2 regions of the Amycolatopsis sp. WGS_07 genome follow, and region 1 is predicted to be linked to the other one. Evidence: riboswitches for the same ligand, from Rfam matches in the RefSeq annotation. Region 1 holds a riboswitch; the other holds the start of a gene.
The links. A riboswitch is a leader RNA that binds a small molecule or an ion and turns the genes downstream of it on or off. The one in region 1 is predicted to bind thiamine pyrophosphate.

Region 2: another riboswitch for thiamine pyrophosphate. It lies ahead of RPX00_RS05835 (thiamine ABC transporter substrate binding subunit); the one in region 1 lies ahead of thiO (glycine oxidase ThiO).

Annotation. Positions count from the first base shown of each region.
Region 1 covers NZ_CP136053.1:1,923,160-1,927,504, forward strand. The annotation lists gene RPX00_RS08885 (thiazole synthase) at 369-1,121, opposite strand; gene thiS (sulfur carrier protein ThiS) at 1,124-1,324, opposite strand; gene thiO (glycine oxidase ThiO) at 1,324-2,412, opposite strand; TPP riboswitch at 2,409-2,514, opposite strand; gene thiE (thiamine phosphate synthase) at 2,545-3,213, shown strand; gene RPX00_RS08905 (hypothetical protein) at 3,662-4,345, opposite strand, start outside.
Region 2 covers NZ_CP136053.1:1,271,716-1,276,060, reverse strand. The annotation lists gene RPX00_RS05845 (GlxA family transcriptional regulator) at 1-937, shown strand, start outside; gene RPX00_RS05840 (4a-hydroxytetrahydrobiopterin dehydratase) at 1,312-1,602, opposite strand; TPP riboswitch at 1,627-1,738, shown strand; gene RPX00_RS05835 (thiamine ABC transporter substrate binding subunit) at 1,770-2,837, shown strand; gene RPX00_RS05830 (ABC transporter permease) at 2,813-4,345, shown strand, end outside.

The DNA.
Region 1 (4,345 bases):
GCCGCGAATCTCCACAAGGAGACAAGGAGGCCTTAATGGCTCTGGACATAGCTCATGATGATCAACCAGATGCAACGATATCGGACCACGATAGTCAATAACTAACCGCATTGCCGCGACAGAGCTGAAAAGAATCCGGATAACATCCGAATCCTCATCAAACTCAGTAGTACGAAATAGCAACTGCGAGTGTCCGGCACCGTAGGACCATAGCCGGAAGCTTCGCCCGCTCGACCACAGCAGCTTTAACTCCTGATCACTCAAAAGACTGCTCCATCACTCCGGAAACAACATCGGAGTACTTCCGGACGGCCTCTTCCTGAATCGGCTCAGGAAGAGGCCGCTCAAGCAGAACTCGCGCAGGAACCCTAGCGAGGCGGGCTGGACGCCTGCGCCCAAAACCGCTGCGGCACCCTCCCCGCGCCTCGGGCCAGGTACCCAGCCTCCACCGCGCTCCGCATCGCCGACGCCATTCGTTCCGGATCCGCCGCGCGGGTCACCGCCGTGGAAAGCAGCACCGCGGAGCAGCCGAGTTCCATTGCCAGCGTGGCGTCCGACGCGGTGCCGATCCCGGCGTCCAGCACGATCGGCACCGACGCGCGCGAGACGATCAGCTCGATGTTGTGCGGGTTGCGGATGCCGAGCCCGGTGCCGATCGGGGCACCGAGCGGCATCACCGCCGCGCAGCCGGCTTCTTCCAGGCGCAGGGCGACAACCGGGTCGTCGTTCGTGTAAGCGAAGACCGTGAATCCGTCCGCTACCAGGCGTTCGGCGGCGTCGAGGGTCTCCATCGGGTCTGGCAGCAGGGTGCGGTCGTCCGCGTGCACCTCCAGCTTCACCAGGTTCGTCTCCAGTGCCTCGCGCGCCAGCTGGGCGGTGAGCACGGCTTCGGCCGCGGTCCGGCAGCCCGCGGTGTTGGGCAGCAGCTCGATGTCCAAGCGCCGCAACAGCTCCAGCACTCCGGAGCCGCCCTCGGCGTCGGCGCGGCGCATCGCCACGGTGGTGAGCTGGGTGCCGGACGCGACCAGCGCGCGCTCCAGTACTTCGAGATTCGCCGCGCCGCCGGTGCCGATGATCAGCCGCGACGACAGCTTGTGCTCGCCGATGATCAGGTCGTCCATGCTCACCCTCCTTGAACCGCGGTCAGCACTTCGAGCTGCGCGCCCTTCGGCACGACCGCTGCTTCCCATTCACCGCGCCGCACGACCTCGCCGTTGACCGCGACGGCCACGCCGCGGCGCTCCGCTCCCAGCGCGTCCAAGACCGCGGAAACGGTGCTGTCGTCGGGGAATTCCCGCCACTCGCCGTTGACCTTGATCTCCATCAGACTCGCTCCTTCTCGACCAGACGGGCGGGCGTCGCCGCGGCGATCTCCGACGACGGGGCTTCGCCAGCCAGCCATGCGACCACAGCGTCCGCAGTCGCGGGCGCCATCAGCAAACCGTTGCGGTGGTGTCCTGTCGCCGCGTACACGCCTTCGCTCACTTCGCCGATGTACGGCAAAGCGTCGCGGCTCGCAGCCCGTAGTCCGGCAGCGACTTCCACCAGCTCGTACTCCGTGATGCCGGGCAGAATCCGTTCCGCGCCTTCCAGCAGCTCGCGTACGCCGCGCGCGGTGACAGCCTGGTCGAAACCGGCTTCGTACTGCGTCGCGCCAAGGACCAGTTCGCCGTCTTCTCGTGGTACCAGGTAGATCGGCCGTCCTTCGACCATCGCGCGCACCGTGTACGGCGGAGGCGGCAGACAGCCGCGACGCGGACGCAGTCGCAGGATTTCGCCCTTCAACGGGCGTACGGCGTGCTCCAGCAACGGATGCAACTGCCCGGTCCACGCGCCGGCCGCAAGTACTACGGGGCCGGACACTTCGGAGAGGTCGCGAAGCCGCTCGCGGCGGAACTCGACCCCACGCTTCGTAGCCGCTTCGCTCAGCGCTGTGAGCAGCTTTCGGTTGTCCACGGCCAAATCGCCCGGCACATGCAGGCCGCTGCGGACCGCGCCGACGCCCGGCGCGAGCCGTCGGGCCTCGCGGCCGGTGAGCGTCTCGACGTCGCGGTCGAGCGAACGCAGGTACCCGGCGAGGATGTCGAGGTGCCCGGCGTCCGCGCTGTCGAACCCGACGACGATCGTGCCGTGCTCGGCCAGCCCTGGATCGGTTCCTTCGGCGGCGAGGTCACGCGCGAAGCCCGGCCAGCGCCGCAGCGACGCCTCACCCAGGCTGAGCACGGCTTCCTCGCCCGGCCACGCTTCGGTGACCGGTGCGAGCATCCCGCCGGCCAGCCAGGACGCGCCGCCGTGCACGGGATCCGGGTCGACGACCGTGACGCGCCATCCCCTGGCGGCCGCGCGCCAAGCCGCGGACAGCCCGATGACGCCGCCGCCGACGACAGTGACGGTTGTGGTGCTGGTGTTCACAGTGGAATCACGCTCCCTGCGCCGGCATGACCCGGATCAGGTTCCACGGTCGGAGCGGCAGCTCCCTCTCAGCCCGTGCCTCGGGCTCCCGTGCGGACTCCCACACCGTAGCGCGCGGGTAACGTCACCGCCATGCCTGCCTTGACCGGAGACCAAATTCGCGCCCGGCTCGCCGACGCCCGGCTGTACTTGTGCACCGACGCCCGTGCCTCGCGTGGGGACCTTGCTGAGTTCGTTGACGCTGCCCTTGCTGGCGGCGTGGACATCGTGCAACTGCGGGACAAGACCGGGGGTGCGCCGCTGGAGGCTAAGCAGGAGATCGCGGCGTTGGAGGTGCTGGCGGAGGCCTGTGCGCGGCACGGGGCGTTGCTGTCGGTGAACGACCGGGCGGATGTGGCGCTGGCTGTGGGGGCCGATGTGTTGCATCTGGGGCAGGACGACATTCCGGTGTCGCTGGCTCGGCGGGTGCTTGGGGAGGATGTGGTGATTGGGCGGTCCACTCATTCGGAGGAGCAGGCTGCTGCGGCGGCTCGGGAGGGTGGGGTGGATTACTTCTGTACTGGGCCTTGTTGGCCTACGCCTACTAAGCCTGGGCGGGAGGCGCCTGGGTTGGGGTTGGTTCGGGCTACGGCTGCGCTGGGGGTGGAGAAGCCTTGGTTTGCGATTGGGGGGATTGATTTGGGGCGGTTGCCGGAGGTGGTTGAGGCGGGGGCGTCTCGGGTTGTGGTGGTGCGGGCGATTACTGAGGCGGAGGATCCTCGGGGGGCTGCGGAGGGGTTGCGGGCTGGGCTCGTCGCCTAGCGGCGACATTGCATCCGGTGTGGTGGGGGCACCCCGAAGCCCGATTGTGACTACGGACGGAGGGTGCTTGTCAAGGCGGGAAAGATGCCTTGACAAGCACCCTCCGTCCGCGTTTTGGCTTCGTATCGGGGTGCGGGGGTGGTGTGGGTGCCCGGTCGGGTTGGGTGCGTTGGTGGCGGTTTCGGTGGGGGTGGGGGTAGCGCCCCAATGTGGCGTTGGGTGCGTGGGATGCACCCAATGTGGCGTTCGTTGCGTCGGATGCACCCAATGCCACATTGGGGCGTGTTCGGCGGTGGGCGGTCGCGGGCGCGGGCAGCGGCGGGGCGTGAAGGACTCCTTGAGGGAATCTGAGTCCGTGAAGGAGTCCCTCACGACCGGCCCCACGACGGCGGGTCGCGAGGGGCGCCCTGAGGTCCGTGAGGGTGGCCCTCACGGACCAGCGGGGGGGCTACTCGGCTCCGTTTGACGGGACGGCGGGGGCGGTGGGGGTCTGGCTGGTGCTGGGAGCCTGCGAGGACGTGCTGGGAGCCGTCGACGACGGGGGGCGCGTCGGCTGCTGTGTGGGCTGCGAGGTCGGCGGGGCGCTCGGCGTCGTGGTTGGCGTGGACGTCGGGGTGTTCTGGCGCGACTCGCCGGTTGGCGGGGCTTGCGGGGCGGTGCTTGGCGTGTCGTCGTGGTGGTCGTCCTGGTGCTGGCTGGTGTCCGGCTGACGGGGGATCAGGCCGGTGGACACGTTGCCTTTAGTGGTCCAGTCGATGGTCAGCAGGACGATCAGCGCGACAACGAAAGCCACCGCGCTGGAGGCGATGATCAGTGGCCATCGCATTTTGCGCAGTTTTTCGCCGAGGGTCTCCGCCTTTTCCGGCTCGGTCGGGCGCAGTTCGGACAGGCGGACCGTGGGCATGTTCGCCAGGTCGGTCGGGAGGTACGCCGTGGGGGCCTCGCCTGGGGCGGGCGGGTCGGCGGGTGCGCGTACGGGGGCGATGCCGCCGCGGCTGCGTCGGCCCGCTGTTTCCATCGCTTTTTTCGCGGCGTCGCGAGTGCGCTGCAGAGAACGCAGGTACAACTCACCGCCGACGGTGCTGACCACGCTGGCCACTCCGGCGCCGATGACTGTTCCCGCGACCCCCAG
Region 2 (4,345 bases), 650 kb from region 1:
TCTGCTGGACGTGACCGGGCCCGCGGAGGTGTTTTCCTTGCTGCAGCGGGAAATGGACCGGCCGACGGGCTATGAGGTGGTGCTCGCGGCCGAGACGCTGGACCCGGTGACCACGTCCGCGGGAGTGCGGGTGCTGCCGGACGTGACCTTCGCGGAGCTGGCCGGGAAGGCGATCGACACCCTGGTCGTGCCGGGTGCGGTCGAAACCGCGGAGAACGGGGAGATTGTCGCCCGGTGTGATCCTGCGGTGGTCGAGCAGGTTCGCCGCCTGGCTGGGCTGACGCGGCGGGTGGCGTCGGTGTGCGTTGGTGCGCACGTTCTCGCCGCGGCAGGGCTGCTTGACGGCAAACGCGCCACTACGCACTGGTCGACCGCTCGGCAGTTGGCGGCGGAGCATCCAGGAGTGACCGTCGACGCGGATCCGATCTTCATCCGCGACGGTTCGGTGTGGACGGGAGCTGGGCTGAGCGCCTGCCTCGACCTCGCGTTGGCGCTGGTGGCCGACGATTACGGCCCGGAGCTGGCCTCGCGGGTGGCTCGCCAGCTCGTCATGTTCCTGCGGCGGCCGGGCGGGCAGAGCCAGTTCAGCGTGTCGTTGGAGCCCGCGTCCGCGACTCGGAGGGTGGATGAGCTACGGCAGTACATCGCCGCGCATCTGGCGGAGCCGTTGACGGTCGCGGACCTCGCCGCGCACGCCCATGTGACGGATCGGCAGATCACCCGGGTGTTCAAGGCTGAGCTGGGGATGACGCCCGCCGCCTACGTCGAGCATGCGAGGGTCGAGGCGGCGCGGCATCGGTTGGAGACGACTGACGAAACGTTGTCGCGGATCGCCGGCGCTTGCGGGTTCGGGACCGTTTCCACGCTGAACCGAGCTTTCCGGCGGACGCTGAACACCACGCCCGCCGAGTATCGGGAGCGGTTCCGGATCCGGTGACGGGCTCAGCCGAGCAGGCCGAGCACGATCATCGACAAGAGGACGAACGCGGTCGCGAACACCGAGACCCAGGTGCGCTGTGCGGCCGTGAGCTGGGCGGACGTGCTGTTCATGGCTGGTCCTAGCGGGGCGAGTGCCGATGATTACCGCTGGGATAGCGCCTTGATCTAGCTCACTGTTACCGCTTGTGATCGAGATCACGTCGGTTGCGCGCGGTGTGCCACAGCACCCCGCCCGCGGCGGCCACCATCAGGCCGAACGAACCCATCCCCACCACGAGTGCCTGCACCATCCTGGCCTCCTTCCGAAGCGTCTGTCCGGAAGACGCGCGAAGGGGCCGTTCATGTTGCCAGGGTTGCCGACATCACACCTGGTCAGCGGGCCGCGAGGACCTCGTCGATCTGCTTGGCCAATGCGAAGTCGCGCTCGGTCAGGCCGCCTAGGTAGTGGGTGCTCAGGCGGAAGGTCAGGGTGCGCCAGCGGATGTCGATGTCGGGATGGTGGTCGGCTTCCTCCGCCAGCTCGGCCACCCGGTCGACCACCTCGATCGCCGCCGGGAAGGACGGGAGTTCGGTCGTGCGCACGATGGTGTCGTCCTCGCGCCGCCACTCCGGGACGGTGCCGAGGGCCTGGTCCACTGCCGAGTCGTTCAATAGCTGAGTCATCACTCCATGGTGTCGGCTACGCTGCGGCATTGCCACGGGAGTCCGGTACGCCGGGCTGAGAGGCGGGCCGTCAACCCGCGACCGTTCGCACCTGGATCCGGATCATGCCGGCGTAGGGAGGCCGTATCGCTCTCCCTCATCCGGCGCAGTGCAGGAGGGGAAGAATGATGTCGCGGACCGTCCGCACGGTGGCAGTCCTTGCCGGGGTCTCGGTGCTCGCCAGCGCCTGCTCGCTGTCCAGCAGCGACTCCAGCGGGTCGTCCGCGAGCCCGGACCAGCAGACACCGACTGTCACGCTGGTCACGCACGATTCGTTCGCCGCGCCGCAGGACGTGCTCGACGCCTTCCAGCGCCAGTCCGGGATCAAGCTCAAGATCCTCAAGTCCGGCGACGCGGGCGCGCTCACCAACAAGCTCGTGCTCACCAAGGGCAACCCGATCGGCGACGTCGCGTACGGCGTCGACAACACCTTCGCCTCGCGCGCGCTCAGTGAGGGAGTCTTCCAGCCGTACACAAGCCCGGAGGCCGACCGCGGTCCGCAGCGTTACTCGGTCGACCCGCAGCACCGGCTGGCGGCGGTCGACGTCGGCGACGTCTGCGTGAACATCGACCCCGCGTACTTCGCGAGCAAGGGCCTGCCCGAGCCGAAGACCTACGACGACCTCGCCGACCCCAAGTACAAGGACCTGACCGTCGCGGAGAGCCCGGCCACGGCGTCGCCGGGGCTGGCCTTCCTGCTCGGCACGGTCGTGAAGTACGGCGAGAGCGGCTGGCAGGGCTACTGGAAGAAGCTGAAGGACAACGGCCTCAAGACCGTCAGCGGCTGGGAGGAGGCCTACTCCAAGGACTTCTCCGGTGCGGCGGGCAAGGGCCCGCGGCCGATCGTCGTGTCTTACGCCTCGTCGCCGGCCGCGGAGGTCGGCGAGGACGGCAAGCCGCGCACCAAGGCGCTGCTCGACACCTGCTTCCGCCAGGTCGAGTACGCGGGTGTGCTCACCAACGGCAAGCAGACCCCGCAGGCGCAGAAGGTCGTCGACTTCCTGTTGTCGCAGCAGTTCCAGACGACGGTCGCGGCGAACATGTACGTCTACCCGGCGCGCCAGGGCGTTGAACTGCCCGCTGGCTGGGCCACCGCGGCGCCGCAGCCGCAGACGCCGGCCACCATGCCCGCGGACAAGGTGCAGGCAGGCCGGGAGAAGTGGATCGGGGAATGGCGCTCGCTCATGGGCGCGTGATCCCCGCGCGCACCATCGGGCTCACGCTGCTCGGCCTCCTGCCGGTCGCGTTCCTGGTGGTGTTCTTCGCCTGGCCGGTCGTCGCGATCGTGGGCCGGGGGTTTTCCGCGGGCGGCGTCGACACCGTGCTCGGCGACCCGCAGACGTGGCGGCTCGCCGGGTTCACGCTGGCCAGCGCGGCCGCGTCGACCGTCGTCGCGGTGCTCGCCGGGCTGCCGGTGGCGTATCTGCTCGCGCGGGTCCGGCTGCCCGGGGTCGGACTGGCGCGCACGATCGTGCTGGTGCCGTTCGTGCTGCCGACGGTCGTCGTCGGCCTGGCTTTTAGGGCGATCTGGCCGGACGGTGGCGTGCTGCCGCTCGTGCTGGCCAACGCGTTCTTCAACGTCGCAGTGGTCGCGCGCACCGTCGCCGGGCTGTGGGCGCACCTCGATCCGCGAGCGACCGAAGCGGCGCGGGCTCTCGGGGCCTCGCCGTGGCGGGCGTTTCGGTCGGTCACGCTGCCTGCGCTCGGCCCGGCCGTCGCGTCCGCGGCCGCTGTGGTGTTTCTCTTCTGCGCCACCAGTTTTGGAGTGGTGCTGATCCTCGGCGGCGGGAGCTACCGGACGCTGGAGACCGAGATCTACCTCCGCACCGTCGACCTGCTGGACCTCTCCGGCGCGGCCGCGCTGTCGCTGATCCAGTTCGCGGCGGTGGTGGCCGCGCTGGTGCTCGGCGCCTTGGCGCGCCGGAAGCGGGAGAACGCCGTCAAGCTGCGGTCCGCGCAGGTCACCGCGCGTCGGCCGCGAGGCGGGGAGTGGTGGACGGTCGGTGCCGCGGTGGTGGTGCTCGGTCTGCTGCTGACGCCGATCGTGTCGCTGCTCCTGGAGTCTGTGTCCACTTCGGACGGATGGAGCCTCGCCGGGTATCGCGCGCTGAACACCGTGGGCCAGAACGACGCACTGCAGGTGTCCGGCTGGATCGCGGCGCAGAACTCGCTCGCCGCGGCCACGGACGCGACGCTGCTGGCGATGGCGGTCGGCTTGGTGGCCAGCGTCGTGCTGGTGGCGCTCCGCCGTTCACCAGGTCGCCTCGCCCGCGGGATGGGCGAGACCATGGACGTCGCGTTGATGCTGCCGCTGGGCGTGTCCGCGGTGACCGTCGGTTTCGGCTATCTCGTGACGCTCGACGCGCTGCCCGGCGACCTGCGCACGTCGCCGCTGCTCGTCCCGTTCGCGCAAGCGTTGGTGATCATGCCGCTGGTGGTCCGGATGATCCTGCCGGTGCTGCGCGCGGTCGACGTCCGGTTGCGCCAGGCCGCCGCGACGCTCGGCGCGAGCCCGGCGCGGGTGTGGCGGGAGATCGACTTTCCGCTGGTCGCGCGGTCGGTGGTGGCCGCGGCGGGCTTCGGATACGTCGTCGCGCTCGGCGAGTTCGGCGCGACCAGCTTCCTCGCCCGGCCGGACGCGCCGACGCTGCCGGTGGCGGTCGCGACGCTGATCAGCCGGCCGGGGGAGCTGAACAACCAGATG